3 regions of the Streptomyces sp. NPDC047108 genome follow, and region 2 is predicted to be linked to each of the others. Evidence: riboswitches for the same ligand, from Rfam matches in the RefSeq annotation. Region 2 holds a riboswitch; each other region holds the start of a gene.
What was found. A riboswitch is a leader RNA that binds a small molecule or an ion and turns the genes downstream of it on or off. The one in region 2 is predicted to bind cyclic di-AMP.
Positions count from the first base shown of each region.

Region 1 (9,631 bases), on a different contig from region 2:
ACGTCACCGTCGGCTCGGTCGAGAAGGTGGAACTGACGGGCTGGCACGCCCGGGTGCGCCTGCGGGTCGCCGACCATGTGAAGCTGCCGGAGAACGCGGTGGCCGAACTGCGCCAGACCAGCGTCCTCGGAGAGAAGTACGTCGCGCTGTCCCGCCCCACCGGCGTCCGGTCCGTGGGCACGCTCGCGGACGGCGACCGGATCCCCGTCTCCCGCAGCGACCGGACGCCCGAGATCGAGGAAGTGCTCTCGGCCCTCTCCGCCCTGCTCAACGGCGGCGGCGTAGCCCAACTCCACACCATCACCAAGGAGTTGAACCACACGCTGAAGGGCCGCGAGGACCGGGTGAAGAACCTGCTCACCGAGCTGGACACCTTCCTCGGCGGCCTGGACACCCAGCGCTCGGAGATCGTCCGCGCGATCAAGGGCGTCGACCGGCTGGCCAAGCGGCTGCGCACCGAGAAGGCCACGATCGGGAAGGCCGTCGACACCCTGCCGCCCGCCCTGAAGGTCCTGGCCGACCAGCGCCGCAACCTCACGAAGATGCTGCGGAGCCTGTCGAAGCTCAGGAAGGTCGGCACGCACGTGGTCAACACGTCACGGGACGACGTGGTCGCCGACCTGCGGAATCTGCAACCGGTCCTCGGCAGGCTCAACGCCGCGGGCAACGACCTGCCCAACGCGCTGGAGATGCTGACGACGTACCCGTTCCCGCGGAACGCCGCCGACGCGATCAAGGGCGACTACACCAACCTCCACATCACCGCCGACCTCGACCTGAACAGCCTCTACGGCAACCTCACCGACGAGCCGAAGAAGCCCGGCGCCCCGGGCGGCGGGGACGGAGGCAGGAACAAGCCCGGTACGCCCGAGGTACCGGAACTGCCCGACCTGCCCGGCCTTCCCGGTCTGGCCGAGCCGTCCTCCCTGCCCTGCCTGCCCACTGCCGGCTGCGCGGGGAAACAGGACGGCGGCGGGGAGAAGGACCCGGCCCCGGAACCGTCCGGCGGCGACGTGCTGTGCCCGCCGGTCTGCACCGGCACCCAGGCCGCGTACCGCTCCTACGGCGCCGGGGCCCCTGCGTACCCCGGCGGTCTCGACATGGCTCTCGCCGAGCTGCTGACGAAGGGGATGCTGTCGTGATCACCCGTACGGTCAAGGCCCAGCTCCTGGCCTTCGCCGCCGTCACCGCCGTGGGCGTCTCCTACGTCGGCGCGGAGTACGCCGGTCTCTCCGACCGCCTCTTCGACCGCGACTACACCGTGAACGCCGACTTCGCCGACTCCGGCGGCATCTACTCCGGTGCCGAAGTTACCTACCGCGGCGTGCCGGTGGGCCGGGTCGGCGACCTGAACCTGGACGGGCGGGACGGCGTCTCGGTGGAACTGCGCATCAAGGACGGCCCCCGCATCCCCTCCGACACCCTGGCCGTGGTGGCGAACCGCTCCGCAGTGGGCGAGCAGTACGTCGACCTCCAGCCGCGCGCCGGGACCGGCCGCTACCTGGAGGACGGCAGCACCATCGCGCGCCGGGACACCCGGACGCCACTGCCGACGACCGAGCTCATCCTCGGTCTCGACCGGCTGGTGGAGTCGGTCGACAAGAAGGAACTGCGCGTCACCGTCGACGAACTGGGCGACGCCTTCGCCGGCACGGGACCCCATCTGAGCCGTCTGGTCGACTCGGGCAACGCCCTGGTCGAGGAGGCGAGCGACTCGCTCCCGCAGACGATCTCCCTGATCGAGGACTCCCAGCAGGTCCTCAAGACGCAGGTCGACAAGGGCTCGGCCATCAAGTCCTTCTCCCGCGATCTGGCCGATCTGAGCGGGCAGTTGAAGGACAGCGACGGCGATCTGCGCGGCCTGGTGGACGGCGGTGCCTCCGCCCCGCACGAGCTGGACTCGCTGCTGAAGGCCAACCGCAGGACCCTGCCGGTGCTGCTCGGCAACCTGATCAGCGGCGGCCAGGTCACCGCCGCCCGCCTCCCCGGTCTGGAGCAGACGCTGGTGACCTTCCCGGTCGCCGTCGCGGGCAGCTTCACCGTGCTCCCGGGGGACGGCACCTCGCACTTCGGCATGGTCCTCAACGCCGACGACCCGCCGTCGTGCCGGCAGGGCTACAACACCCGCCACCGCGCCCCCTCGGACACCCGCGAGCAGCCGGCCAACACCTCGGCCCGCTGCACCGCCCCGCGCGGCAGCGGGACCACCGTCCGCGGTGCGCAGAACGCCCCCAAGGCCGGTTCGGGCGGGGGGAGCGGGGCGGACCGGGCGTCGTACGTGGCGCCCTACGACCCCGCATCCGGCCTGGCCACCGGGCCGCAGGGACAGACCGTCGCGATCGGCTCGACCGGCGGAGAACAGACCGTGTTCGGAAGGGACTCGTGGCAATGGCTGCTCGTGGGACCGATGGGACCGATGACATGACGCCCCGGCTTCTGGCCCGCGCCGGCGGGCCACCGCTCCGCCTGGCGGCCCGGGTCGCCCGTACGGCTGGACGGAGCAGGGCGCTGCCGGCGGCACTGGCCGCGGCCGGCATCCTGCTGGCCGCCCTCGCCGGCTACTTCGGTGTGGAGAAGTACCAGCACCACCAGAACGAGCTGCGCCGTCAGCAGGTCCTCGCCGCCGCACGCCAGTCGGTGCTCAATTTCACCTCGCTCGACTACCGGCACTACGCCCGCGACAGCCGCCATGTCCTTCAGGGCGCGACCGGCGAGTTCAAGAAGCAGTTCGCCCAGCAGAACAAGCAGCTGACCAAGCTGGTCGCGGCCAACAAGTCGGTGTCCCAGGGGCAGGTGCTGGAGGCCGGGATCATCACGGCCGACGAGAGCTCCGCGCGCGTCCTGGTCGTGGGCGACAGCAAGGTCAGCAACACCGCCGCGCCCAAGGGGCAGGCCCGCAACTACCGGCTGCAGCTCGACCTCGTGCGCGAGGGCGGGCGCTGGCTGACCTCCGACGTCGAGTTCGTCGGCTGACCCGTGACCGTGACCCGAAATCCGTGACCTGTGACGTGCGGCCCGAAAGAGACGGCCCGGGAGGAGACACCGTGACGAAGCTGTCCGTACGAGGTGCCGGAAGCGGCACCCAGCGTTCGCGTACCGTCGCCGCGGCCGCCCGCGCCGCGGCCCGGCGGGCCGAGAAGGCGCAGCGGCCCGCGGAGCGGGAGCCCGGGGCCGTGCCGCCGCGCGGCGCCGGCACCGTGACCGGCGACGAGCCCGCGGCCGACGAGCCCGCGGCCGAGGGGCACGAGGCGGAGACCGAGGACTCCGCCCTGTCCGTCCCGTCCGCCCCGGACGACGACGGCGTCGCGGCCCGGCCGCGACGCGAACGCCGTTCCGCCCTGCTGAGCGGCGGCCTGGCCCTGTTCGCCGTCGCGGCGCTGATCGCCACGGCCGTCCTCGGCTGGGAGTACCGGGACGCCGGGCGCACCGACAGCGCCCGTACGGAGGCGCTGGCCGCCGCGCGCAAGGCGGCGCCCGAGATCCTGTCGTACGACTACCGGCACCTCGAGCGGGACTTCGCCGCGGCGAAGTCCCATCTCACCGGGCCCTTCCGCGAGAAGTACGGCAAGACCACGAAGTCCGTGGTCGCGCCCACCGCGAAGCGCTACCACGGGGTGGTCAAGGCCACGGTGGCGACGCCCTCGTCCGGTGACGCACCGGCGGCGTCGGTGGTGTCCGCGTCTCCGGACAAGGTCGTGGTGCTGCTGTTCATGAACCAGGTCACCAACTCCACCCAGGTCTCCGGGCCGCGCCTGGACCTCAACCGGGTGCGGATGACGCTGCAGCAGGCGGACGGTGGGTGGAAGGTGAGCGCGGTCGACGCGTTGTGACGCCCGTGCGTCACGGAGCCACGGTCCTGAGGCGGCACGGCGCCGGGACCCTGACCCCTGCCGTCCCGGCGCCGCGCGCCACGTCGGAACCGCGCCGCCCCGGCCTCAGAACCCTCCGCCGCCGAAGTCGCCGCCTCCGAATCCTCCGCCGAAGTCACCTCCGCCGAAGTCGGAACCGGAGTAGTCGCCGCCTCCGTAGTCCCCGCCGCCGTCGCCGTACCCGCTGCCGTCGTACGCGTACGCCGGACTCGTCATCAGGCTGCCCAGCAGCGTGCCGACCAGGAGGCCGGGCAGGATCCCGCCGCCGTAGTAGCCGTAGGCCCACGGCCCGTACGCCGGTCCTGCGTCCCAGTAGGGCTTAGGGCCCTGTGCCGTCTGCACCTCGCGCCCCATCGGCTCCTCGCCGTCCTCCAGCCGCGCCGCGTCCGCCGCGCAGACCGGGACGGTCCGCTCCTCGCCGCCCGGCGGGGCCCACCGCCCGTCCGAGACGGACGGGCCGTGCCGTGGATCGAAGAAGCACGGCGGCCGGCGGTCGGGCAGCGGCCTGCCGTCCCGCCGCGCCTCGAGCGTGGCCAGCGAGAACCGGCCGTCCTCCAGGGCCTCGGTCACGCCGCGGACGTCACCGGGGCGCCGCGCGCGGTCCATCGCGGCCTTGGCCTTGTCGTACGAGTCCAGTGCCGCGGCGTAGTCCTCGCGCATCGCGTCCGTGGTCTCCGGGGCCGAAGGGTCGAAGTCGATCCGCTCGACCTCCTCGCCGAAGGCGGTGATGTCCTCGTCGACGACGGGGCGGAGCGTCGCCAGCTGCGCACGCTCCCGCTCGGCCCGGCGCCGCCGGTTCCGGCTGCCGACCAGCAGCGCGCCACCGCCGACGGCCGCGATCAGCACGCCGAGCGTGGCCAGGAGCCCGAGCGGGCCGACCCGGGTGGAGGGGGAGGTGTCCGTCCCGGTGTCCGTGGCGGAGCCGCCGCTCCAGGTGTCCGGGGCGTGGCCGCTCGCCTGCGGCAGGGCGTCGTCGACGAAGGACTCGACCATGGCCTGTACATCGCCGGGGGACGAGCGCTCCACGGAGCCGCTGAGGTTGTCGACCGCGTTGCGGGACATCACGGAGGAGTCGGCCCCGGCGTCGAACCGGTCGCCCAGCGCGACCGCGTAGACACCGGTGATCCCGGTCTTGTTCCGCAGGTCCTGGAGCAGGGTCGGCGGGTTGAATTCCTTGGCGGCCGGCAGCACGGCGACGAACACCGGCTTGTCCGCCTTCTTGATCTTGTCCGCCAGAGCGTCCGCGGCCGGAGGCGGAAGCTGGTCCCTCGCCCGCGGATCGACGTACACAGGGCCCTTGCTCAGGGCGTTCGCGGCGCTGTCGAGCCCGTCCGCGGCTCGCGCCCCGGGTGCCATGACGGCCACCAGTACGAGAGCGACGGCGACGACCGCCAGCACCGGCACGAGCAGGATGCGACCCGCCCAGGGCTTCGCTGCGGTGTTCATATCTACGAAGTTAACTCCAAAGCCGCAATGATGGGGCTTCCAGCCCATCCGGTGCCTTTCGGTGCACTCCGGTCCTGGGCACGTCGCGCGTCCGGTCCGGGGTGTGTCGCGCCCCGCCGACCCGCCCGATTCGCGTACGGCGCCCCACCCGGCGAGGGTGGAAGTGGCGCGCGCTCGGACAGGTCGCCGCGCCCGGCACGGATGGGCAGGAGTCAGCAGGTGGGGACGCATGTCGAGGGACCTCGCCGCCTCGGTGGAGCCCGCCGTCCCAGCGCCCGGGTCATCCGCTGGGTCCCGGTTCTGCTGATCATCGGCGGCGCCGTCTTCGACCTCATGACGCCGCCCCCCTTCACGGGCTCCCCCTTCTTCTCGGCCGCCCCGCTCGTGGCCGCCCCGTTCTTCTCGCTCGGGGTCACGGCCCTCACGGGTGGGGCGAGCGTGCTCACCGTGCTCGCCCTGCGCCTGTACGACACGCGGCTCACCGACATCGAGTCGGTCACCGAGCTCGTCACGGTCTTCACGGTCGCCGTGCTCGCCCTGCTCATCAACCGTGTCGTGCGCCTGGGCGACCGGCGCCTCGCCTCGGCGCGCACCATCGCGGAGGCCGCCCAGCGTGCCGTCCTGCCCGACCCCGCCGAGCGGATCGGCGGCTTCGACGTCGCCGCGCGCTACGAGGCCGCCCACGCCGAGGCCAGCATCGGCGGCGACCTCTACGCCGTGCAGGACACCCCGTACGGGGTGCGCCTGATCGTCGGGGACGTACGGGGCAAGGGGCTGGGCGCCGTCGAAGCGGTGGCGATCCTCATCGGCTCGTTCCGGGAGGCGGCCGAGCAGGAGGCGACGCTGGACGGGCTCGCCCGGCGACTGGAGGGGGCGCTGCGCCGCGAGAGCGCTCGGCAGGAGGAGCTGGAGCCGTACGAGGGCTTCACCACGGTCGTCCTGGCCGAGGTGCACCCGGCCGGCGGTCCGGCCGACGCGAGCTCGCTGCGTCTGCTCAACCGCGGCCACCCGTCGCCGCTGCTGCTCTACGAGGACGGCCGTCTGAGCACCGCCGATCCGAAGGTGGCCGCGCTGCCTCTCGGCATGGACGACCTCGGCGTCTGGCCGGACCTGGTCCAGGAGTTCGCGTTCCCCGGCGGCGCCACGCTGCTGCTCTTCACCGACGGGGTGACCGAGGCGCGCAACGCGCGCGGTGTCTTCTACGACCCGGGGGAGCGGCTGCGCGGTATGCACTTCCCCGATCCCGGCACGCTCCTCGACGCCCTCGTGGACGATGTCCGGCGGCACGCGGCGGGTGAGGCACCGGATGACATGGCGCTGCTCGCGGTGACACGTCCGGTGCGCCACGGACCGTAACCGGATCGCACCCCTCCGCATAACAACTGACGAACCATCAGCTAGAGACGCTTGCCGGTCGAGAGGTCAACTCGCCCGTTTTTCCTGGATCATGTACCGATTTGCCCCTACGGATTTCGTTAACGATCACACGGAACAGCTTGGAAACAGGTCCCGCGGTCTATTAACGTTCGATAACGCAGCGCGGTCGTCCCAGCCGCCACAAGAGGTGGCACCGTGCGCCTACGCCGAATCCCGCACCATCAGCACCACCAGTACCACCGCAGTGATCCGCACCACTGGCACCAACTGCACCAAGGGAACCGGGGAACCACACTCTTGGGGTGAATCGGGCACCTTTCCCAAAGGCGCTCGTAGGAGACCTTCCTGCTCCGAACCCGTCAGCTAACCCGGTAGGCGTGAAGGAAGGAAAGGAGAGCGCCCGCGTGGCGTCCAACAGGCCTGCTCCGGAGCCCTTGTACGAACCCTCCGCCCCTTACGGCCCCGGCGGATTCGGCGAGTTCGGCGAGGAACCCCCGGCCGCCGGTGACGGCGAGTGGAACCCGACCGAGGACTCCCTTGCGCCGGTACGCGGCAGGCACCGCGTCATCAAGCAGCGCGGTGGCGGCATGGCCCGCAGCGGCGCCGTCCTCGGTGTCGGCATGTTCGCGGCCGTCGGCGCCGGCGGCATGGCCAGCGCGCAGGACAAGCCCCCGGTCTCCATCTCCATGCCCGACCTCGGCTCCGTCTCGGACCAGCTCCCGGACGCGAAGTCCCTGCCGGGCATCGGTTCCCTGGTGTCCGACGAAGACACCCCCGCCGGAGCCGCGACCCCGCTCTCCACCGCGGGACTCACCGACACCGAGGCCGCCAACGGCACCGGCGCGGGCGAGGCGTTGCGCGCCCGCATCATGCGCCAGGCCGAGCAGCAGCAGACCGCGGCCGAGAGCGCGCAGCGCGACGCGGCCCAGAAGGCCGCGGCGAAGAAGGCCGCCGAAGAGGCGGCCGAGGCCAAGGAGAAGGCCGCGGAGGCCAAGGCGGCCGCCGTGCGCAAGGCCAAGGAGGAGGCGGCGCGCAAGGCCGAGGAGGAGCGACTGGCCAAGCTGGCCAAGCAGTTCACCCTCCCCGTCGCCTCGTACACGCTCACCGCCGGCTTCGGACAGGCCGGCTCCCTGTGGTCCAGCGACCACACCGGGCTCGACTTCGCAGCCCCGAGCGGCACCCCGGCCAAGGCGGTGCACGGCGGCACGATCACCGAGGCCGGCTGGGCGGGCTCCTACGGCTACCGGATCATCCTCACCCTCGACGACGGCACCGAGGTCTGGTACTGCCACCTGTCCTCGATGACCAAGACGTCCGGGAAGGTGACGACGGGCGAGACCATCGGCCGCGTCGGTGCCACGGGCAACGTCACCGGCGCCCACCTCCACCTGGAGGTCCGTCCGGGCGGCGGCGACCCGATCGACCCGGCCGCGTGGCTGCGCGGCAAGGGCCAGACTCCCTGACCCGGAGCCCGCTCCCTTCCCCTCCCGCGCCGCCCCGGCGCGCTCACCCTGAGGCCGTCCGTCCACCGGTCGGCCACCCCCACCGCGTTCGCCGACAGCCCCGGTGTTTCCTCCCCCCTGGCACCGGGGCTGCCGGTCTGTCCGCATGCAGTCCACGGCCCACGTCCACGGCCCACGTCCACGGCCCACGGCAACGGCCCACGGGCCGACGTCCGGTGTGCTGATCGACGTCCGGCCGCCCTGTGCTCAGCCGGTCGTCCCCGGCGCGGCCTCCGCGCGGTGCGTCAACGGCCGTACGGAGGACGGTGATCGGTCGGCGCGGCCGGTCCCTGGCCACCGCCGTACGGGCCCGGACCGTGCTGCGGAGGGACCCCGTGCCCCTGCCCGTACGGTCCCTGCCCGTACCTGCCCTGACCGTACGGTCCCTGGCCGTACGGCTGCGGCATGCCGGGGCCGTACGGCGAGCGGCCCTGCGGACCTGGCCCGTGTCCCCACTGCGGCGCGACCCGGGGCGGCGACGTGACCAACGCGGCGTGAGCCAGGGCGGGTTGGGCCACCTCCTTGCGCTGCCAGAGGTGGTGCAGCAGCTCCTGCTCCCGGGCGACGAAGTCCGCCCCGGCCGTCCCCCGGTGCGCCCGCTGCCGCAGGAAGGCGAGCGTGGTGGCGAAGGACTCGTACTCGGCGACGGCCCGCGCCGCGTCCTTCCCGTGGTGGCGCCGCGCCACGCTGCGCGCGAGCGAGCGCGCCCGCATGGACGCCAGCGCCTGCGGCTCCGGCGGCATCAGCCAGCCGGCCGCCACATAGGCGGGGAGCTGGGCCCGTACGGTCTTCAGCTCGCTGCCGCGCGACCAGACCACCAGCCAGATCAGCAGCCCGAACACCGGGACCATGAACATGCCGTAGACGGCGATGAATCCGAGACCGCCGACGGTGGCCGAACCGTTCCACACCGCGTGCAGCACGATCGCCGTGAGAAGGCCCGCGAGGGGCACGAGAACGCGCCGCGCCCGCTGCCGGGGTGTGGCGAGCGCGGCGATGCCGAAGCCGATGCCGGTCAGCGCCGTGAACAGCGGATGCGCGAACGGCGACATGACGATGCGGATGAAGAACGTCGCCGCGGTCACCGAGATCCCGGACGAGCCGAGGGCCTGGTCCTCCCCGAAGGCGTTGCCCAGGTAGAGGATGTTCTCGGTGAAGGCGAAGCCGGTCGCGGTGATCCCGGCGATCACGACACCGTCGACGATGCCGTCGAAGTCGCGGCGGCGGAAGACGAAGAGCAGCAGCAGCGCGGCGCCCTTCGCGCTCTCCTCCACCACCGGGGCTATGACCGTGGCGCCCCAGGTCTGCGCCTCCGTCGGGGACGACGGTTCGACGCGGGTGGCTATCCACTCGGTCGCGAAACCGTTGGCGATGATGGCCATCAGGGTCGCGGCGCAGGCGCCCCAGGCGAACGCGAAGGCCAGGTTCCGCCACGGT
Region 1 covers NZ_JBEYUP010000020.1:18,229-27,859, reverse strand. Annotated here, with positions in the region: gene ABZ822_RS27400 (MCE family protein) at 1-1,142, shown strand, start outside; gene ABZ822_RS27395 (MlaD family protein) at 1,139-2,425, shown strand; gene ABZ822_RS27390 (hypothetical protein) at 2,422-2,973, shown strand; gene ABZ822_RS27385 (hypothetical protein) at 3,045-3,830, shown strand; gene ABZ822_RS27380 (hypothetical protein) at 3,936-5,315, opposite strand; gene ABZ822_RS27375 (PP2C family protein-serine/threonine phosphatase) at 5,535-6,671, shown strand; cyclic di-AMP (ydaO/yuaA leader) riboswitch at 6,944-7,085, shown strand; gene ABZ822_RS27370 (M23 family metallopeptidase) at 7,097-8,155, shown strand; gene ABZ822_RS27365 (PrsW family intramembrane metalloprotease) at 8,440-9,631, opposite strand, start outside.
Region 1: linked by a shared signal. The riboswitch ahead of ABZ822_RS27370 (M23 family metallopeptidase) and the one ahead of ABZ822_RS24695 (transglycosylase family protein) in region 2 are both predicted to bind cyclic di-AMP.

Region 2 (9,631 bases):
AGGGCGTCGGTGTGCCGTACGGCGAGGGCGCGGTAGAGCCCGCCCTTGTCCCCGAAGTGGCGGTAGAGGATCGGCTTGGTGATTCCGGCCTCGGCGGCGATGGCGTTCATGGACGCGCCGGGACCGTCACGCAGCACCACACGGTCCGCGGCCTCCAGCAGTTCCTTGCGGCGCCGCGCTGCCGCGCGCTGCTGGTCTTCCCGCTGACTGGTCTCCATGAGGTGTCACTCCCCGCCCGTGCGCTTGCTCGTGCCCGCAACGTAACACCTGGCCAGGTGCCCGAACTGGTGGGGAGCAGGGAGTTGACAGTGCTTACTGGCCGGTAACAGACTGTGGTTACCGCAAGTAACTGGCAGGTGGAGGGGCAATGGCTGAGTTCAGGTTCGAACTCGACGATGAACAGAAGGCGGTCAAGGACTGGATCCATGGCTTTGCCACGGATGTTATGCGCCCGGCCGCGGCCGAGTGGGACGAACGCGAAGAGACGCCGTGGCCCGTGATCCAGGAAGCCGCCAAGATCGGCCTGTACTCCCTCGACTTCTACGCGCAGCAGTACTTCGACCCCACCGGACTCGGCATCCCCATGGCCATGGAGGAGCTGTTCTGGGGTGACGCGGGCATCGGCCTGTCCATCGTGGGCACCGGACTCGCCGCCGTCGGCGTCATGGCCAACGGCACCGAGGAGCAGATCGGCACCTGGATCCCGCAGATGTACGGAGACCCGGACGACGTCAAGGTCGCGGCCTTCTGCTCCTCCGAGCCCGACGCCGGATCCGACGTGGCCTCCATGCGCACCCGCGCCGTCTACGACGAGGCCAAGGACGAATGGGTCCTCAACGGCACCAAGACGTGGGCGACCAATGGCGGCATCGCGAACGTCCACGTCGTCGTGGCGGTCGTCGACCCGGACCTCGGGTCCAAGGGGCACGCCTCGTTCATCGTCCCGCCGAACACCCCCGGTCTCTCGCAGGGGCAGAAGTTCAAGAAGCACGGCATCCGCGCCTCGCACACGGCCGAGGTGGTCCTCGAAGACGTCCGCGTCCCGGGGAACTGCCTGCTCGGTGGTAAGGAGAAGCTGGACGAGCGCCTCGCGCGGACCCGCGAGCGGGCGAAGACCGGTGGCGAGCGAAGCGAGATGGGGGTCCCCCCGGCCGGAGGCAGGGGGAGTGTCAAGAACGCGGCCATGGCCACCTTCGAGGCGTCCCGCCCCGCGGTGGGCGCGATGGCGGTGGGCACCGCCCGCGCCGCGTACGAGGAAGCACTCGAATACGCCAAGACGCGCACCCAGTTCGGACGCCCGATCATCGACAACCAGGGCGTCGCCTTCCAGCTCGCCGACATGCGCACCCAGGTGGACGCCGCGCGCCTGCTCGTCTGGCGCGCCTCCTGGATGGCGACCACCGGCCAGCCCTTCACGGCGGCCGAGGGCTCGATGTCGAAGCTGTTCGCGAGCGAGACCGCGAAGAAGGTCACGGCGCAGGCCGTGCAGATCCTGGGCGGCAACGGCTTCACGCGCGAGTACCCGGTGGAGCGGATGCACCGGGACGCCGCGATCTACACGATCTTCGAGGGGACGAGCGAGATCCAGCGCCTGGTCATCGCCCGCACCCTCTCGGGGATGCCCATCCGCTGACCCCGCGCCCGTACGCCGGCACGAACGCCGCCCGCCGCCCGCGCCCGGAAAGGCGGGCGGCGGGCGGCTGCGTGAGGACGTCAGGCCCGGGGCGGCGGGGCGTCGGCGTACGGGTTCGCGGGCCGCGCGGTGCGTTGCACTCCGTTCGCGTCGAGAGCCGCGGCGGCGGAGGGCGTTCCGACCGTGCCCACCGGGCGCCAGGTGCCGGTGACGGTGACCCAGGTGTCGGTGGCCGGGGGAGGGGCGCCGTGCACACGGACCTTGATCGCCTGCGAGTCGGCGGCGCAGCAGCTCAGGGACAGCCGGGTCAGATACCAGCCGCCGCCCTGGCCCGGGGTGACGAAGCCGGTCATCGAGACCGTACGGCCTTCAAGGCTCCGCGCGCCGTCCCGCCGTGCGCGCGAGCTGAAGTCCGACAGCGGCATGACGAGGGGCGAGGCGCTGGGCAGCGGGGCGAAGCGCGTGTTCTTCGCGTCCGCCGCCGGATCGCCGTCGCGCGCCGCGGTGTACGAGCCGAGGGCGGGCGGTGTGAAGAAGAGCAGGCTGAGCGCGGGGAAGAACAGGAGCCAGGCCACCCTCGGGCCGCGGCTGTGGTCGTGCCCATGCCCCTCCGCGTGCCCGTGCCTCTCTGTCTGCCCGTGCCCTTCCGGGTGTCCGTGCTCGTCGGCATGCCCCTCATCCGTCCTCGCGGGCCGGGTGGACGGCTTGGCGAAGGGGAAGCCGTCGCGGGCAGCGCTCACCGTGCCCAGGGCGACCAGCAGCACGCCCGAGACGATCAGCAGGGGCCGCAGTCCCTCCTTCACGAAGCGCAGATAGACCTCGCTGAAGAGCGCGATGTGCAACAGGCCCGCGCCCGACAGCAGGAGAAGAAGAATCTGGACATTGCGCCTCATAGCAGCCACCACCCGATCAGTGCGCTGGAGACGACGGCCACCACGGCGGTCGCCGCGGAGAACCGGACGGCGAAGGCGCGCCCGAAGGTGCCCGACTGCAGGGCGACGAGCTTCACGTCCACCATCGGGCCGACCACCATGAACGCCAGCCGCGCGGTGGGGGAGAAGCCGGTGAGGGAGGCGGCGACGAACGCGTCCGCCTCCGAGCAGACGGCGAGCACGATCGCCAGCGCGGCGAGGAAGAGCACCGAGAGCCAGGGCGACCCGGCGAAGGTGTCCAGGACGGAGCGCGGGACCGCGACGTTGAACGTGGCCGCCGCCATCGCCCCGACCACCAGGAATCCCCCGGCGTGCAGGAAGTCGTGCTGGAAGCCGAGCCGGAACTCCTCCCAGCGGCTGTGCCCGGGCGTGTGTCCCGTACGGTGCGCCGGCAGCCGCAGCCATTCGTCCCGGCCGAGGCGGATCCACAGCCAGCCCATCGCGGCCGAGGTGACGAGCGACGCGACCAGCCGGGCGGCCACCATCTCGGGGGCGCCGGGGAAGGCGACGGCGGTTGAGGCCAGCACGATCGGGTTCACCGCCGGTGCCGAGAGCAGGAACGCGAACGCGGCCGCGGGCGCGACCCCGCGGCGGATCAGGCTCCCCGCCACGGGGACGGACGCGCACTCGCAGCCCGGCAGGACGACTCCGGCGGCGCTGGCCACCGGGACGGCGAGCGCGGGCCGCTTGGGCAGGGCCCGGGCGAAGACCCGGGCGGGCACGAAGGCGTTGATGGCCCCGGAGATGACGGTGCCCAGGAGCAGGAACGGCAGCGCCTGCACCACGATGGCGACGCAGACCGTACGCCAGGCACTCACGGCCGCGGGATCCGGCCGGTCGACCGCTCCGGTGAGGACGGCCGCCGCGACGGCGAGCGTCAGCGCCGCGGCGGCGAGTACCGGCCACCGGGGCAGGTCCCGGCGTCTGCCCGGGGCCCTGGGGGCGGCGCTCGTACCGGCTGGATGCGGCACCGGTGAGGGGGTGCTCGTCAGCTCGTCCGTTCTCTGCACTGCGACTCCGCACGTTCCGCGACCGAGGGCTGCTCACGATATGGGCGAATGGGGCAGGTGCCGGGAAACGCCTCGGGTGGTTGGTCCAGAATCATCCGTTTCGCCGGATAGCCGTCCGCCATCAAAGGGGTGTTTCACTCCCTCAATGCATCAAAATCGAATTCAAGCACCAAAACGGACAATTGGATTCACGGTGAGCCATCTCACATAGGTGCTCCCGGGAATGTGACCTCGCACACTCGAAGGGGGCGAATTCCTTCAACTTGGTTACCGGCTGCCCCTCGTGAGAGCCGTTCAGTAGTAATCGCTATTGCTGTGGGGCAAAGATCGGCAGCGCAGCGTGACGCAAAAGGAAGTCGATCTGCCGTCCGGCGATTCAGACAATTGCAGGGCACTTGTGGCGAAGAAATGGATGTGTTTATTTTTCCGCTGCCTGCCCATCGAAAGGGCGGGCGCCCATCTACCGGAGCGCCGAGTCCTGCCGCCGGTGGGGGGAGAAACGACAACGCACCCACGGCAGGAGCGGGGGACCCAAGGTAAGTGCCGTACCGCGCGATCGGCGTGGTCCGGCTAGGGGTGAAGACGTGCCGCAAGCAGCCTCATGGCTGCCGGACGGCGCGGCCGGGCAACTCCAGCCCGAACCCGACAGCTCACCTCGCAGGCGTAGGAGAGGAAGCCCCTATGTCTGTACGCGGACGTCATCGCCGCTTCAAGCCCAACCGTCTTACCCGTGCCACGTTCGTCGCCGCCGCGGGCGGTGCCGGTATCGGTCTGTCCTTCATGGGCGCCGGCAGCGCGAACGCCGCCTCGACCAGCACCTGGGACAAGGTCGCGGAGTGCGAGAGCAACGGCAACTGGAGCATCAACACCGGCAACGGTTTCTTCGGTGGCCTGCAGTTCACGCAGAGCACCTGGGACGCCTTCGGCGGCAGCAAGTACGCCGACCGTGCCGACCACGCCAGCAAGGCCGAGCAGATAGCCGTCGCCGAGAAGGTGCTCGCGGGCCAGGGCCCGGGCGCCTGGCCGGTCTGCGGCCCCAAGGCCGGCCTGGCCAAGGGCGGCCCGGCCCCTGAGGCCCCCGCCGCCGGCGAGAAGGCCGAGACCCTTCCGGCTCCGGCCAAGGACCGTGCCGACCGTGGCGGCGACAAGCGCCACGGCAAGGGCGAGTCCTACACCGTCGTCAAGGGCGACTCGCTCTCCAAGATCGCCACCGACAAGGACGTCGACGGCGGCTGGAAGCGCGTGTACCAGGACAACCGTCAGGTCGTCGGTGAGAACCCGAACCTGATCCACCCGGGTCAGAAGCTCAGCCTCGGCGGAGGCAAGGGCGAGGCCGGCCACGACGGCTGGAAGAAGCAGGGCTCGAAGCACGCCGCGCCCAAGGCCCAGGCTCCGAAGCAGGAGGCCAAGCCGGCCGCCAAGCCCGCAGCCGGCAAGAGCGCCGACGGCTTCACCGCTCCCCTCGACAACCCCACCCTCAGCACCCCGTACCACCAGGCGGGCGGCGCATGGTCCAGCGGTTACCACACCGGCGCGGACTTCTCGGCCTCCACGGGTACGGCGGTCAAGTCCATCGGTGCGGGTGAGGTCGTTTCTGCCGGTTGGGGCGGCAGCTACGGCAACCAGGTCGTCATCCGCCACGCGGACGGCAAGTACAGCCAGTACGCCCACCTGTCCTCGCTGTCCGTCTCGGCGGGTCAGTCGGTCACCGGCGGCCAGCAGATCGGCCTGTCCGGCTCCACCGGCAACTCCTCCGGTCCGCACCTCCACTTCGAGGTCCGCACCGGCCCGGACTACGGCTCGGACATCGACCCGATCGCCTACCTGCGCGACCACGGCGTCACGATCTGACGCTCGTACGACTCGAACGGCTACGGAGTCTTCCCTCCTGACTCGATGAGGCGCCGGTTCCCCGTGACGACGGGGAACCGGCGCTTCGCTTCGTCCGGGGTGCGGGCCAGGGGTCGCCGACGCGCAGCCTGACGGCAGCGTGGCGTCATGCGCCCCGGCACAGGGCCCTGATCATCTCGCCGTGTTCCGGGTAGCGCGCGGCCAGTTCGTCCGCGTCGCCGCCCTCGTAGTCCGAGGGGAGGAATCCGGGCGCCAGCGTGCATCCGATGAGGGCGTGGCTGCCGCCGTCGCGCACCCGGGCCCCCATCCACGTACCGCCCGGGACGGTGAACTGCACGTGCTGCCCGGCCGTCACGTCCTGGCCCAGCACCTCCACCCGCGACGTGCCGCCCGGCTCCAGGAGCAGCAACTCCACCGGGTCGCCCAGATAGAAGTGCCAGACCTCGTCGCGGGGCAGCCGGTGCATCGCGGAGAACAGGTCACCTGCGGCCGCCATCAGGAACAGGATCGCCGTGCCCGAGGGGTGCCCGCCGGGTCCTGCGGGTCCGGCCCAGGTCTGCCGGAAGAGACCGCCTTCGAGGGGCAGCGGCTCCAGGCCGTAGAGCGCGGCGAGTTCGGCGACCGACGGGACGGGATTCGGCATGAGGGCCTCCGCGGTGTTGTCGCGTGTGGTGTCGGAGAAACGGAAGTGATTATTCATGGCCGTGGCATGACAGTGATTCCCCGGCCTTCCGGCCAGCGTTCCGGATTCCGATCTTCCAGTAAACGAGGCTCTCTTGTGGACCGCGAAAACCGGCCTTAATCTTGGCGCGCCCCGCAGCAGGAGAGGAAAAACACCCATGCCCGCACACGGCCGCCACCGCAGGTATCAGCCGAACAGGATCTCCCAGGCATCTCTCACGGTCACCGCGGGCGGGGCGGGGATAGCCCTGCCGTTAGTCGGCGTCTCAGGTGCCGACGCCGCGCCCGTCGACACCTGGGACAAGGTCGCGGAGTGCGAGGCCACCGGCGACTGGAGCATCAACACCGGCAACGGCTTCTACGGCGGGCTGCAGTTCACCCAGTCCACGTGGGAGGAGTACGGCGGTACGGCGTATGCGCCGCGCGCCGACCTCGCCACGAAGGACCAGCAGATCGCGATAGCCGAGAAGGTCCTCTCCGGACAGGGGCCCGGAGCCTGGCCCACGTGCTCGGGCAAGGCCGGACTGACGCGCGGGAGCGAGGCACCGCGCACCACCGCGCACACCGAACCGCAGGTCTCGCGGAAGGCGCCCACCGACCCCCGCCCGGACCGCATCAGACCCGAGTCGTACACCGTGGCCAGCGGCGACACTCTCTTCGCCATCGCGCGAGTGCGCGACGTGGACGGCGGCTGGGAGCGGATCTACGAGGACAACCGCCGTGTCATCGGCGACGATCCGGACCTCATCATCCCCGGGCAGAAGCTCGTCATCGGCCGGAAGGCCGGCCCCGCGCAACGGACCGACCAGCCCGGCCGGACGGAGACGTCCGCGAAGCCCGGGAGCGCGGAGCGGCAGGGACAGCAGGCGAAGAAGCGCTCCGGTGCGGACCGGGAGGAATCCCGGAGGCAGGCGGAGCGGAAGGAACGCCAGGAGCGCCAGGAGCGCCAGGAGCGTAAGGAACGCCAGGAGCGCAGGGAACGCGAAGAGCGGAAGGAGCGGGCCGAACGGCAGAAGACGTCGGGCGGGTCCCGGGCCTCCGGGGTCGTGAGCCCCGTCGCCAGCACCGCCATCGGCACCCCGTACCACCAGTCCGGCTCCGCCTGGTCCAGCGGCTACCACACCGGCGTCGACTTCCCCGTCCCCACCGGCACGTCCGTACGAGCCGTCGCGGGCGGGAAGGTGGTCGAAGCCGGCTGGGGCGGCTCCTACGGCTACCAGGTCGTCATCCGGCACGCGGACGGCAAGTACAGCCAGTACGCGCACCTTTCGGCGCTCTCCGTCCGCGCGGGCCAGCCCGTGAACGGCGGGCAGCGCATCGGCAGGTCGGGCTCGACCGGCAATGTCACCGGCCCGCACCTGCACTTCGAGGTGCGGACCGGTCCCGGCTACGGATCGGACATCAACCCGCTGGCCTACCTGCGCGCCAGGGGCATCAGCATCTGACGTCCCTCCCGCGTGCTGCGGGAGAGCCGGTCACCAGAGCTTGTTCACCGCCGTGCGCGTCGTGTTCTTGAACGCCCGCACGGGGGCGTCGTCGAACGTGCCCATCTGTCCCCAGCGGACGACCGTGACGGTCCGGCCGTCGCGCCCGACCGCGAACAGATGGACGTCGGAGGCGCCCCCGGTCCGCTCGAGGTGGACGCCCTGCACCCGGGCACCCTCCTCGACGGCGAGCTTCCCGTAGCCACGCCACTCGGCCGTGACGTCCGGGTCCTCCTGCTCGGTCCGGTCGGCGCACTCCCGTATGGCCTTGTTCCAGAGCGCGGCCAGGCTCCTGGCCCGCGCCGTGTCGCGTTCCACGACGGTCACTTGCGTGGCGCCGGTGTCCAACTCCGTCCAGAACTCCCGGTACTGCGAGGTGGCACCCGGCAGGGCCTGGCCCACGCAGAACGGCAGCGGGTCCGGAGTTCCGTTCGTGACCGGACCCGCGTACCAGGGCGAGGAGGGGTGCGGCGGGAGTTGGCCGGGCGCGAGGAAGGCCGGTCCTGACGCGGCGACGGCGCGGGCGGGCGGTGCGGATAGCGCGGCCGGCCCGGTGGCCGCCGACGCGGCGGCCGGTGCGGCCGCGAGGACGCCCGCGGCGACGGCGAGGGTGGCGAGAGCCGCGGCGCGGGCACGGCCGCTATGTGTGCGAATGGGCATGACGGATCCCCCCGTTGCGATGGCTGATGGCGCTGCGCCGCTCCCCTGTTGCGGCGCAGCGACACCAGCATCGGCGCGGGGCGGGGCGCCGGGCAACGCTGCCGGCACGATCCGGGACGCCGGGACGGTTCCAGGGCCCTGACCTGGGACGGAAGGCAGTGCCTGGAACGACGCTCCGGGACGGGGAGCGGTTGCGCGGCAGGTTTTCGCGTGCGGGGACGCGGTGTTCGCGTGCGGGGACGTGACCTTCGAGGACGCGACGCCCGGTCCGTCCCGGGCCCGTCCGTGCTCTGCCGTGTCCGTCGTCTCTTCGGTGTCCCGGCGGCCTTCCCTCCACCGGGCGGAGAGCCGTCAGGCCGTCCGGATGCGGCGCAGCGCGAGTACGGCGTTGTGTCCGCCGAACCCGAAGGAGTTGCTCAGTGCGATGTCACCCGGCTCCGGCAACGGGCGGGGAGCACCCGTGACGACATCGAGGCCCAGCGTCTCGTCCGGTTCGTCACATCCTGCGGTCGGCGGTACGAGGCCGTGATACAGCGTCAGGACCGCGGCCACCGCCTCCACCGCGCCCGCCGCTCCCTGCAGGTGCCCCATCGCGCCCTTCGGCGCCGTGACGGGCATCGCGGGCCGTTCGCCGAACACCGCGCGGAGCGCGAGCGCTTCGGCCGCGTCGCCGGTGCCCGTGGCGGTGGCGTGCGCGTTGACGTGCAGGACGTCGTCCGGCTTGGCCCCGGCGTCGTCGAGTGCCTTGTGCAGCGCGTCGACCACTCCTTCGCCGTCGGGACGCGGCGCGGCCATGTGGAACGCGTCGGCCGAGACACCCCAGCCCGCCGCTTCGCAGTAGATACGCGCGCCCCGCGCGCGGGCGTGGTCCTCCGACTCCAGGATCAGCAGGCCCGCACCTTCGCCGACCACGAATCCGTCCCGTGCGGTGTCGAAGGGCCGTGACGCCTTCTCAGGTCCGTGGGTCCCGGGGGAGAGGGCCCGCATGGAGGCGAAGCCCGCCATGATGGCCGGAACGATCACAGCCTCCGTGCCGCCCGCGACCATGACGTCGGCGTGCCCGTCCCGTATGCGGTCGATGGCGATGCCGATGGCTTCCGTCCCCGAGGCGCAGGCGCTCGAGACCGTACGAGCCTCGGCTCGTGCCCCCGTGTCGATGGCCACCTGTGCCGCGGCACCGCTGGGCACGATCATCGGCGTGGTGTGCGGGGAGACATGGCGCTGTCCGCGTTCGGCCAGGGTGCGGTCGGCGTCGACCATCACGGGCGCGCCGCCGATGATGGTGCCGATGGAGACCCCGACGCGTCGGGCGTCGAGCAGGCCTTCGGCCACCTCGTCCTGTGCGAAACCGGCGTCGCCCCACGCCTCGCGGGCGGCCAG
Region 2 covers NZ_JBEYUP010000015.1:73,168-82,798, reverse strand. Annotated here, with positions in the region: gene ABZ822_RS24715 (TetR family transcriptional regulator) at 1-218, opposite strand, end outside; gene ABZ822_RS24710 (acyl-CoA dehydrogenase family protein) at 368-1,633, shown strand; gene ABZ822_RS24705 (TIGR03943 family protein) at 1,714-2,526, opposite strand; gene ABZ822_RS24700 (permease) at 2,523-3,479, opposite strand; cyclic di-AMP (ydaO/yuaA leader) riboswitch at 4,035-4,252, shown strand; gene ABZ822_RS24695 (transglycosylase family protein) at 4,257-5,426, shown strand; gene ABZ822_RS24690 (cupin domain-containing protein) at 5,572-6,069, opposite strand; gene ABZ822_RS24685 (transglycosylase family protein) at 6,266-7,552, shown strand; gene ABZ822_RS24680 (hypothetical protein) at 7,583-8,251, opposite strand; gene ABZ822_RS24675 (beta-ketoacyl-[acyl-carrier-protein] synthase family protein) at 8,603-9,631, opposite strand, start outside.

Region 3 (9,631 bases), on a different contig from region 2:
CCGCGACCGTGGTGACGGATCCCGCGAGCCCCACGAGCGTCCGGGCCTCGGTCAGCGGCACGGTCTGCTCGACGAGGTCCAGCGCCGCCTCGACGTCGGTCCTGACGGCGTCGATCCGGCCGGGCTCCGGAGGGTCGGTGACGTGACCGTCCCGGACGAGGTGACGCTCCGTCATCCGGACGCAGCCGATGTCGACGGAGCGTGCCGCCCGCACGGAAACGTCGCCGACGACGAACTCCGTCGAGCCGCCGCCGATGTCGACGACGAGATACGGCTTCTCGACGTGGTCCAGGCCCGCCAGCTCCTTGGTGGCGCCGGTGAAGGAGAACTCCGCCTCCTGGTCCCCGGTGATCACCTCGGGCTCCACACCCAGGATGTCCACCACACCGCGCACGAACTCCTCGCGGTTCTCGGCGTCGCGCGAGGCCGAGGTGGCGACGAACCGCGTGCGCCGGGCGCCGAGTTCGCGGATCACCCCGGCGTACTGACGGCAGGCGGCGAAGGTGCGCTCGAGGGCCTCGGGCGCCAGCCGGCCCGTACGGTCCACGCCCTGGCCGAGGCGGACGATCGTCATCCGGCGGTCGAGCTGCTTCAGCTCACCCGTGGCCGGGTCGGCGTCGGCGACCAGCAGGCGGATGGAGTTCGTGCCGCAGTCGACGGCGGCGACCCGGGTCATGCGCCGTCCCCCTGCCGCTCCGTCGCCTGCCCCGCCTCGCCCAGCACGCCGTCGTCCTGCACGCCGTCGTCCCGCGCGTCATCGCCCTGGGCGCCCGAAGGGCAGGAGACGCAGGGCCCCTTGCGCCACCACTCCGGCAGCATCGCGATCGCCTCGTCGCCGAGCGGGTTCACGCCCGGGCCCGCGGCCAGCGAGTGACCGACGAGGACGTGCAGGCACTTCACCCGGTCCGGCATGCCGCCCGCGCTGGGGAAGCCCTGCAGCACCTCGACGGCGTCACGCCGCCGGATGTAGTCCTCGTGCGCGGCGCGGTAGGCGGCGGCCAGCTCCTGGTCCTCCTGGAGCCGGGCGCTCATGTCCTTCATCACGCCGTCCGCCTCCAGCGTGCCGATGGCGGAGGCGGCGCGCGGGCAGGTCAGGTAGTAGAGCGTCGGGAAGGGCGTGCCGTCCTCCAGGCGCGGCGCGGTCTCCACCACGTCGGGCAGTCCGCACGGGCAGCGGTGCGCGACGGCACGCAGCCCGCGCGGCACACGGCCCAGCTGCTCGCCGATCGCCGTGATGTCGGCGTCGGTCGGCGGGGTGGGATCGGTCTGGGGAGGGGGCGTGTCCATGCCTGCGCAGATCTCTTCGGTTCTCGTCGGTCGGATCGGGAAATCGGGTGCGGTCGAGGGGACTTCGGGGGCCGGTCAGCCGCGGGCGTCGACGCGGTCGACGCCTTCCCAGAGGTTGGTGTACCAGGCGCGGTCGGCCATCCCCTCGCCCTGCGGCGGCCTGCTGTCGTACGAGCCGCCGCCGACCACGGTGTAGCCGGTCTCGCCCGGCCGGAGGAAGTGCAGATGCTCGCGGGCCTGCCGCTCCACGTACGCCGGGTCCTGCCAGCGGGCCTTCTCGTCGCGCAGCTTCTCCACGGCCCGGCGCGCCTGCTCGGCCTGGCGCTGCTGCTCGGCGATCTCCGAACGCTGGGAGACCCACTGCCGCATCGGGTACGCCAGGGCGACGACGAGCGAGCAGACGACCAGCGCGAGCAGCGCGGCACGGCCGGTGAGCCGGCTGCGCCGGGGCGCCTTGCGGGCCTGGGCCCGGTAGACCCGGGCGGCGGCCTGCTCGCCGAGCGCCTTGAGTCTGGTCGCGGTGGAGAACCGCTCCCGGTCCGCGCCCACATCGCCTCCCTGCAGTCGGATACGGACGTCCCCGGCCACGGTACGGGACCGCGGCCGGGGACGTACGAAGGCCGGAGCGAACGCCCGTGGGCTTCCTGCGGCCCCGCGGCGCTCCCCTGGGTCAGCCCTTGAAGCGCGGGAAGGCGCTGCGGCCGGCGTACACCGCGGCGTCGTCGAGGATCTCCTCGATGCGCAGGAGCTGGTTGTACTTGGCGACGCGCTCGGAGCGGGCCGGGGCGCCGGTCTTGATCTGGCCGCAGTTGGTGGCGACGGCCAGGTCGGCGATGGTGACGTCCTCGGTCTCGCCGGAGCGGTGGGACATCATGCACTTGAAGCCGTTGCGCTGGGCCAGCTCGACGGCGTCGAGGGTCTCGGTCAGGGAACCGATCTGGTTGACCTTGACCAGCAGCGCGTTGGCGGTGTTGTTCTCGATGCCGCGGGCCAGACGCTCCGGGTTGGTGACGAACAGGTCGTCGCCGACGAGCTGGACCTTGTCACCGAGCCGCTCGGTGATGGTCTTCCAGCCGTCCCAGTCCTCCTCGTTCAGCGGGTCCTCGATGGAGACCAGCGGGTACGCGTCGACCAGCTCGGCGTAGTACGAGGTCATCTCGGCCGCCGTGCGGGTCTTGCCCTCGAAGGCGTAGACGCCGTCCTTGTAGAACTCGGTGGCGGCGACGTCCAGGGCGAGCGCGATGTCCTGGCCGGGCTGGTAGCCGGCCTTCTTGATGGCCTCGACGATCAGGTCGAGGGCCTCGCGGTTGGAGTCGAGGTTCGGCGCGAAGCCGCCCTCGTCGCCGAGGCCGGTGGACAGGCCCCGCTCCTTCAGGACGGACTTCAGGGTGTGGTAGACCTCGGCGCCCCAGCGCAGCGCCTCGGAGAAGGACTCGGCGCCGATCGGCGCGATCATGAACTCCTGGATGTCCACGTTGGAGTCGGCGTGCGAGCCGCCGTTGAGGATGTTCATCATCGGGACCGGCAGCAGGTGCGCGTTCGGTCCGCCGAGGTAGCGGAAGAGCGGCAGGTCGGAGGCCTCGGAGGCGGCGTGCGCGACGGCGAGGGAGACACCGAGGATCGCGTTGGCGCCGAGCGAGGACTTGTCCGGGGTGGCGTCCAGGTCGAACATCGCCTGGTCGATCAGGCGCTGCTCGGTGGCGTCGTAGCCGACCAGCTCCGGGCCGATCTGCTCGATCACGGCGAGCACGGCCTTCTCCACGCCCTTGCCGCCGTAGCGGCTCTTGTCGCCGTCGCGGAGCTCGAGGGCCTCGAACGCTCCGGTGGAGGCACCGGAGGGAACGGCGGCACGGCCGGTGCTGCCGTCGTCGAGGCCGACCTCGACCTCGACCGTGGGGTTGCCTCGCGAGTCGAGGATCTCGCGGGCTACGACGACGTCGATGGACGGCACGAGCATCTCCTTCTGGGATCTGACGCTGGGACGCAGGGACTGCGTGAATCCCTGTCTGCGGCATGAGCCTAACCGGCCCCGGATCCTCGGCCGTCCTCTGCCCGCCCCCCGAGACGAAAAGGCCCCCAAAGGCCCGTAAAGGGGATCTTTGGGGGCTCATGATCCGCGCGGCCGGCGGGCGGGCCCGGCACCCGAGCCGGGGCGGGCCGGCACGGCGGACGGGGCGGGCCCGGCCCGTGGCGCCGGGCCCGCGACCGGGTCAGCTCAGGTGGAGACGCTGGCCGGGGTAGATCAGGTCGGCGCGGTCGACGATCTTCTTGTTCCGCTCGTAGAGCTTCTTCCAGCCCCCCTCGACGCGCTCGGCGTCGGCGATGCTGCCGAGGGTGTCACCGGGCTTGACCTCGTACTCGCCGTCGCCCTTCTTCACCGGGCCGCTCTTGGGCGCGGCCCGCCCCGACGTACCCGGGCCGTCGCCGCGGTCGCTGCGGTCGGCGCGGGCCTCGGCGCCCCCGGCCGAGGAGCGGGCGGTGTCCACGTCCGCGTCCGGGCCGCCGGCGGTCAGGCCGCCCGCGCCGGCGCAGGACCAGGCACCCGGCCCCTGTATGTCGAGCAGCTTCTCGGCGGTGGCGATCTGCTGCTCCTTGCTGGCCAGATCGGCGCGGGGCGCGTACTGGGTGCCGCCCGCCGCGGCCCAGCTCGACTTCGAGAACTGCAGCCCGCCGTAGTAGCCGTTGCCGGTGTTGATGTGCCAGTCGCCGCCGGACTCGCACTGGGCGACCTTCTCCCAGGTTCCGACGGAGGCGGCGTTCGCCGATGTGGCGCCCATGAGCGGTACGGCGACCGCGGTGCCGGCGACACCGGCGAGCGCTGCGATGCGGGCCATGGCCGATGGGCGGCGGTGCGCGCCCCGGGTACCCTTGTTGCCGGAAAGCAGCATGGAACATCTCCTCACCGACGCCTGCGAGGTGAGCTGTCGGGTTCGGGCTGTGAGCGGCCCGGCCCGGTGCTCGCGCACCGGTCTTCACCCCTAGCCGTCCGTTCCGCTGCCGCGGTCCGTCCGGCACTTACCTTGGGTCCCCCGCTCCTGCCTACGGCGCTGACGCGTCGACTGTCCTCCGGCCACCGGCAGGATTCGGCGTGATGGCCGTCGGCGCCCACCGTGTGGCGAGCGGCTTCGACGGTAAGCACACAAGTCCCACCGGTTCAAAAACCGACATCCAGCACCAGGAGCCCCTGAATTTCCCGCTGTTGTCTTTATCTGTGCAGGTCGGGGCAGGTACGGGCGGATCGGGCAGGCGGAAGGTGCCCGTTGGGCCGATGAGATGCTTCTCTCAGTCGCTCCGGAGCGATGAACCCGGCCGCGAACTAGCGCCGGGACGCACCGAGATCGAGCTTCTGACCAGGGAGAATCAGGTCGGGGTCGCCGCCGACGACCGACTCGTTGGCCTCGTAGAGCGCGGGCCAACCACCCGCGAGCGAGTGCTCTTCGGCGATTGCCGACAGACTGTCACCCGGTCGGACGGTGTAGTCCCCGTCCTTCCCTGCGCGGCCGGAGTCGCCGCCGCGGGAAGCGTGACGGCCGTTCTCGCGCCCGTCGCCCCCGCCCTTGCTCTCGCCCGCCTTGCGGTCCGAACCGGCCGCGCCGTCCCCGGCGTCCTCGTCCGCGGGCGCACCGCGGTGCTTGCCGGAGCCGGCCTCCTCGGACGGAGCGGGCGATTCCGAGCCGCCGCGCTCCTGGTCGTGGTCGCCGGACGGTGCGCCGGACTCCTCGCGGTCCTCCTGGCCGCCGTCGCGCGGGTCGGATGCGGACGAACCGGAGTCGCCGTAGTCCTCGCCGGGCGCGGGGGACTCGCCGGGGAGGAGCGTCTCGGCCGGACGTGACAGGTCGATGCCCGGGTCCACGTCCGGGGCCTCGCCGTCGTCGGTGAGGCCGGAGTCCAGCGCGCAGTTCGGCCACGCCTGGGGCCCCTTGGCGGCGAGGATCTTCTCGGCGACGGATATCTGCTGGGAGCGGCTGGCGAGATCGGCGCGGGGCGCGTAGTCGCGGCCGCCGTACTCCTCCCAGGTGTCCTGGGTGAGCTGGAGTCCTCCGAAGTAGCCGTTGCCGGTGTCCGCGCTCCACAGGCCGCCGCTCTCGCACTGGGCGACCCGGTCCCAGGTCTCGGTGTCGGCTGCCTGCGCGCCACCGGCCGCGAGCAGCGGCAGCGCGATCGCCGAACCCGCCACGCCGGCCGTGACGAAGATGGCCGGTGCTTGACGAGGGCGGCGGTGCCGACCGGTCCCGGAACGCATGCGGGGCGCCTTTCGAGAGACGGCTGAAGCGAGGGTGTGCGCGCACGAAAGTAGCTCCGTCGCACCGCAGTCACAAGACGATGTAGTGGAGATCACGCGAAGATCACATAGTTGAAACCTGCTCAATTTTAGAGGGGGTGAACTCGACCGGAAGCGTGCGCAATCCACGCATGATGAGCCCTCCACGCCACCGCAAATCGTCAGGTTCCGCCGCGAGTCGTACGTCGGGAAGACGCCGGAAAAGTGCGGCGAGTGCGGTCTGCGCCTCCAGCCGGGCCAGCGGTGCGCCCAGGCAGTAGTGGATCCCGTGGCCGTACCCGAGGTGCTGGTTGTCGCGGCGCGCGAGGTCGAGCGTGCCCGGGTCGTCGAAGCGTGCGGGGTCGCGGTCGGCGGCGGCGAGGACGACGAGAACGGGATCGCCGGTGGCGACGGACTGCCCGCCGATGGTGACCGGTTCGGTGGCAAACCGCCAGGTGGCGAGCTCCACCGGCCCGTCGTAGCGCAGCAGTTCCTCGACGCCGTTCGCCAGCAGCGCCTCGTCGCCCTCCGCGAGGGCCCGGTGGAGGCGTTCGCGCTGACCGGGATTGCGCAGCAGCGCGTACGTGCCGTTCCCGATCAGGTTGACGGTCGTCTCGAACCCGGCGAAGAGCAGGATGAAGGCCATCGCCGCGGCCTCTCCCTCGGTGAGGTGCTCGCCGTGGTCACTGGCCCGGATCAGGCCCGAGATGAGGTCGTCGCCCGGGTCGGCGCGCTTACGGTGGATCAACTCGGCCAGATAGCGGCGCATTTTCTTCACCGACCGGGCCACCCCGCCGCGCGGTCCGCCGCCGTGCCGGATCATCATCCCGGCCCAGTCGCGGAAGTCGTCCTGGTCCTCCGCCGGCACGCCCAGCATGTCGCAGATCGCGTAGATCGGGAGCGGGAAGGCGAATTCATGGATGAGGTCGGCTTCGCCCCGTTCCGCGAAGCCGTCGATGAGCCGGTCGGTCAGCTCGCTCACGCGCGGGGCGAACGCGGCGACCCGGCGCGGGGTGAACGCCTTGGAGACGAGGCGGCGCAGGCGGGTGTGGTCGGGCGGATCGATGTTGAGCAGATGCGTCATCAACTCGGCGCTCCGCTCGCCCGGAATGCCCACCTTCCCCTTGGCGTGCGCCGATCGGCCCGCCGTGCCGTCGGCGCCACCGGCGGAGACACGCTCCTGGTGCCGGGCGGGGTTCTTCGACAGCCGCGGATCGGCGAGCGCCTGCTTGGCGTCCGCGTACCGGGTGACGAGCCACGCGTCCACTCCGCTGGGCAGCCTGGTCCAGTGCACCGGGGAGTGTTCGCGCAGCCAGGCGTACGCGGGGTACGGGTCGGCTGCGAACTCCCAGGTGAAGAGCGTGGGCGGGGTCGGGGCGGGGTTCTCCTCGTGCACGTGTCGACCGTATCCCGGGCCTCGTGCGGGCCTTCCGCGGAGCCTTCTGTCCCCATTCGGCGTAATGCGGCGTGACTTGCCGCGCTCCCCATCGGTTGTCGCGGATGCCAAAGCCGCCAAGGGGGCGGAATGGTTCCCTTCTGCAGAGGAGAGAATGCAATGTCACGGATGATCAGGACGCTTGCCGTCACGGCCGCCGCGGGCGCCGTGGTGGCCGGTGCCGCCGGCACCGCCGCTGCCGACGCCGACGCCAAGGGTGCGGCCGTCCGCTCCCCGGGTGTCATCTCCGGCAACGTGGTCCAGATCCCGGTCCACATCCCGGTCAACCTGTGCGGGAACACCGTCGACGGTGGTGGCCTGCTGAACGCCGCGGTCGGCAACACCTGCATCAACGACTCGGGCGACGAGCACAAGGTCGTCAAGAAGCACAAGAAGCACGCGAAGAAGAAGCACCACTGATCCACACTCCGCGCAGGTGGTGAGCCAAGGCTCGGCCCTCCCTCCCCGCCCACCACCCCTGCACCGGAAATCCGTTGGCCTCCCGCGACGACGCGGGGGGCCTTCGGTCCGTCCGGGGACGGAAACCCCGGCGGTCACGCGGTGACGGCGCGCTCCGCTTCGGTCCGCTCCAGCCAGCCGGACGTGATGAGGTACTGGCCGAGGAGGTAGCCGGCCATGATGAGGACCTCGTGCGCCTGGCGCGAGGGCAGTTCGTAGCCCGCTGCCTGAAGACCGATCAGCAGGTCCGAGGCGAGGAACGAACCGGCGCCCGCGGCGACCTTGCCGCCGACGCCGAGGGCGGTGGCCCCCATGATCGTCAGCGCGAGGCTGTACCCGGCGACGGGCAGGCGGAGCTGCTCATCCAGGCGCGGGGCCAGCAGCGCGTTGATCGCGGCCCAGCCGCCCAGGCAGGCAAGGGCCGGCCACGGCTTCCTGACGATGCCGCGGAGCGCGCCGAGCCGGGTGTAGCCGGCGGTGTAGCTGACCTGCGTGCCCAGGAAGGCCGCCATACCGACGAGGAAGGCGGACTCGTGGTGGTCGAAGAGGAGCGCGGTGTCGCCCGCGGCGGCGAAGGCGAGTCCGGCGACGAGCGCCTTGGGCACGGGCTCCGAGGCATCCTCGCGGCGGCGCAGTACGTGCCCCGCGAGCGCGGGCATCAGCAACGGCTTCCCGGCCCTGCCCGGTCCGCGCGGGTTGCGGGCCACGGCGGCCACGTCGGCGGCGGCCAGGGCCCCGAAGGCGGCGAGTGGGCCGCGCCCGTGCCCGTCCGGCCGTGCCAGCCGTGACACGGCCGCGCCCGCCGCCTCGAGCATGCGCTTCCTGCGGTATCCGCTGCGCTGTCCGGTGATCACCATGCCCGGCAGTCTTCCGAGGCCGGTGACACCCCGTCAACGCCCCCGGCCTGTGACCTCCCGCTCCCCCGCCCTCGCCCGACGGCCGGCGGACCTCGGAGGCAGGTGGCTTTCGGCGGCGTCAGCCCGTGCCGTGCCCGCTGCCTCCGCGGTCCCACTTGCGGCTCTCGGGCTCGCCTTCGTCGGCGGCCGACTCCGAGGGGGTGTTGTCGAACTCGTACGGCATGTGGCGCACCCCGTTGTGCGGGACGTCGTGCGGCCTGCGGCGCTCGTGGAAGTCCGTCCGCGGGCGGACTTCGTCCTGGTGGCCCGGCCCGTGGTTCGGGGGCGCGTTGCCGGACTCGTGCTCCTCGTGCGTACCCCACGCGCCGCCTCGCGGCTGCGGGTCCTTGGGCGGCTCCGGCTCGCGGGAGCGCACCCGCAGGCCGAGGATCACCGCTCCGACGAGCAGGAGCACAACGAAGATCCCGACGACCAGAGGCCCGATCCCGACCAGGTAGTCACGCCGGGCGGCGAATTCCATGGTCAGCTCGAACATGGCCGACGAGTACCCGGGTCGGGGGAAGTCAGTCGGCCCCTTCGGCCGTACGGATGGCGTCGCGGTAGGCGCGGGCCGCGGCCCGCAGGGCGGACTCGGGGTCGGTGCCGTCGGCCTCGGCCCGCACGGCAAGGGCCAGGAGCCGTTCGCCGAGGTCGCCGTCGCCCGGGGACGCGGGCAGGCCGACCTCCAGGCCCGCCGTCCGCACCCGGGCGGCGAGCTTGGCGGCCAGCGCCAGCGCGGGCTGGCCCAGCGGAATGCCGTCGGTGACGGACTCGCGGCGCTTCTCGACGGCCTTCGTGCGCAGCCAGTGCGCCTTCACGTCCTCCGGGGTCTCGGCGGTCTCGCTGCCGAAGACGTGCGGGTGGCGGTGGATGAGCTTCTCGACGATCGTGCCCGCCACGTCGTCGATCGAGAACGGCTCGTCCGGGTCCTCCTCGGCGATGCGGGCGTGGAAGACGACCTGCAGCAGCACGTCCCCCAGCTCCTCCCGCAGCTCCTGCCGGTCCCCGGCCTCGATGGCCTCGACCAGCTCGTACGCCTCCTCGATCCCGTACTTGGCCAGGCCCTCGTGGGTCTGGGTGCTGCTCCACGGGCATGCGGCGCGGATGGTGTCCATGACCTGGACGAGGTCCAGCAGGCGCGCGCCGGGCAGGTCGTACGAGGCCGGCAGCAGCTCCAGGTCCGGCATCCGCTCCCGTCCGGAACCGGCCATCCTGGCCAGACCGTCCGTGAGCTCCCGGTCGCCCTCGCCGGAAGGGATGACGACCACCGTGCGGCCGCCCCGGCAGTCCTCG
Region 3 covers NZ_JBEYUP010000001.1:96,069-105,699, forward strand. Annotated here, with positions in the region: gene ABZ822_RS00400 (Ppx/GppA phosphatase family protein) at 1-676, opposite strand, end outside; gene ABZ822_RS00405 (DUF501 domain-containing protein) at 673-1,287, opposite strand; gene ABZ822_RS00410 (septum formation initiator family protein) at 1,363-1,836, opposite strand; gene eno (phosphopyruvate hydratase) at 1,958-3,238, opposite strand; gene ABZ822_RS00420 (transglycosylase family protein) at 3,498-4,175, opposite strand; cyclic di-AMP (ydaO/yuaA leader) riboswitch at 4,179-4,344, opposite strand; gene ABZ822_RS00425 (transglycosylase family protein) at 4,604-5,530, opposite strand; gene ABZ822_RS00430 (cytochrome P450) at 5,634-6,944, opposite strand; gene ABZ822_RS00435 (chaplin) at 7,104-7,403, shown strand; gene ABZ822_RS00440 (lysoplasmalogenase) at 7,538-8,299, opposite strand; gene ABZ822_RS00445 (DUF6479 family protein) at 8,418-8,834, opposite strand; gene ABZ822_RS00450 (nucleoside triphosphate pyrophosphohydrolase) at 8,863-9,631, opposite strand, start outside.
Region 3: linked by a shared signal. The riboswitch ahead of ABZ822_RS00420 (transglycosylase family protein) and the one ahead of ABZ822_RS24695 (transglycosylase family protein) in region 2 are both predicted to bind cyclic di-AMP.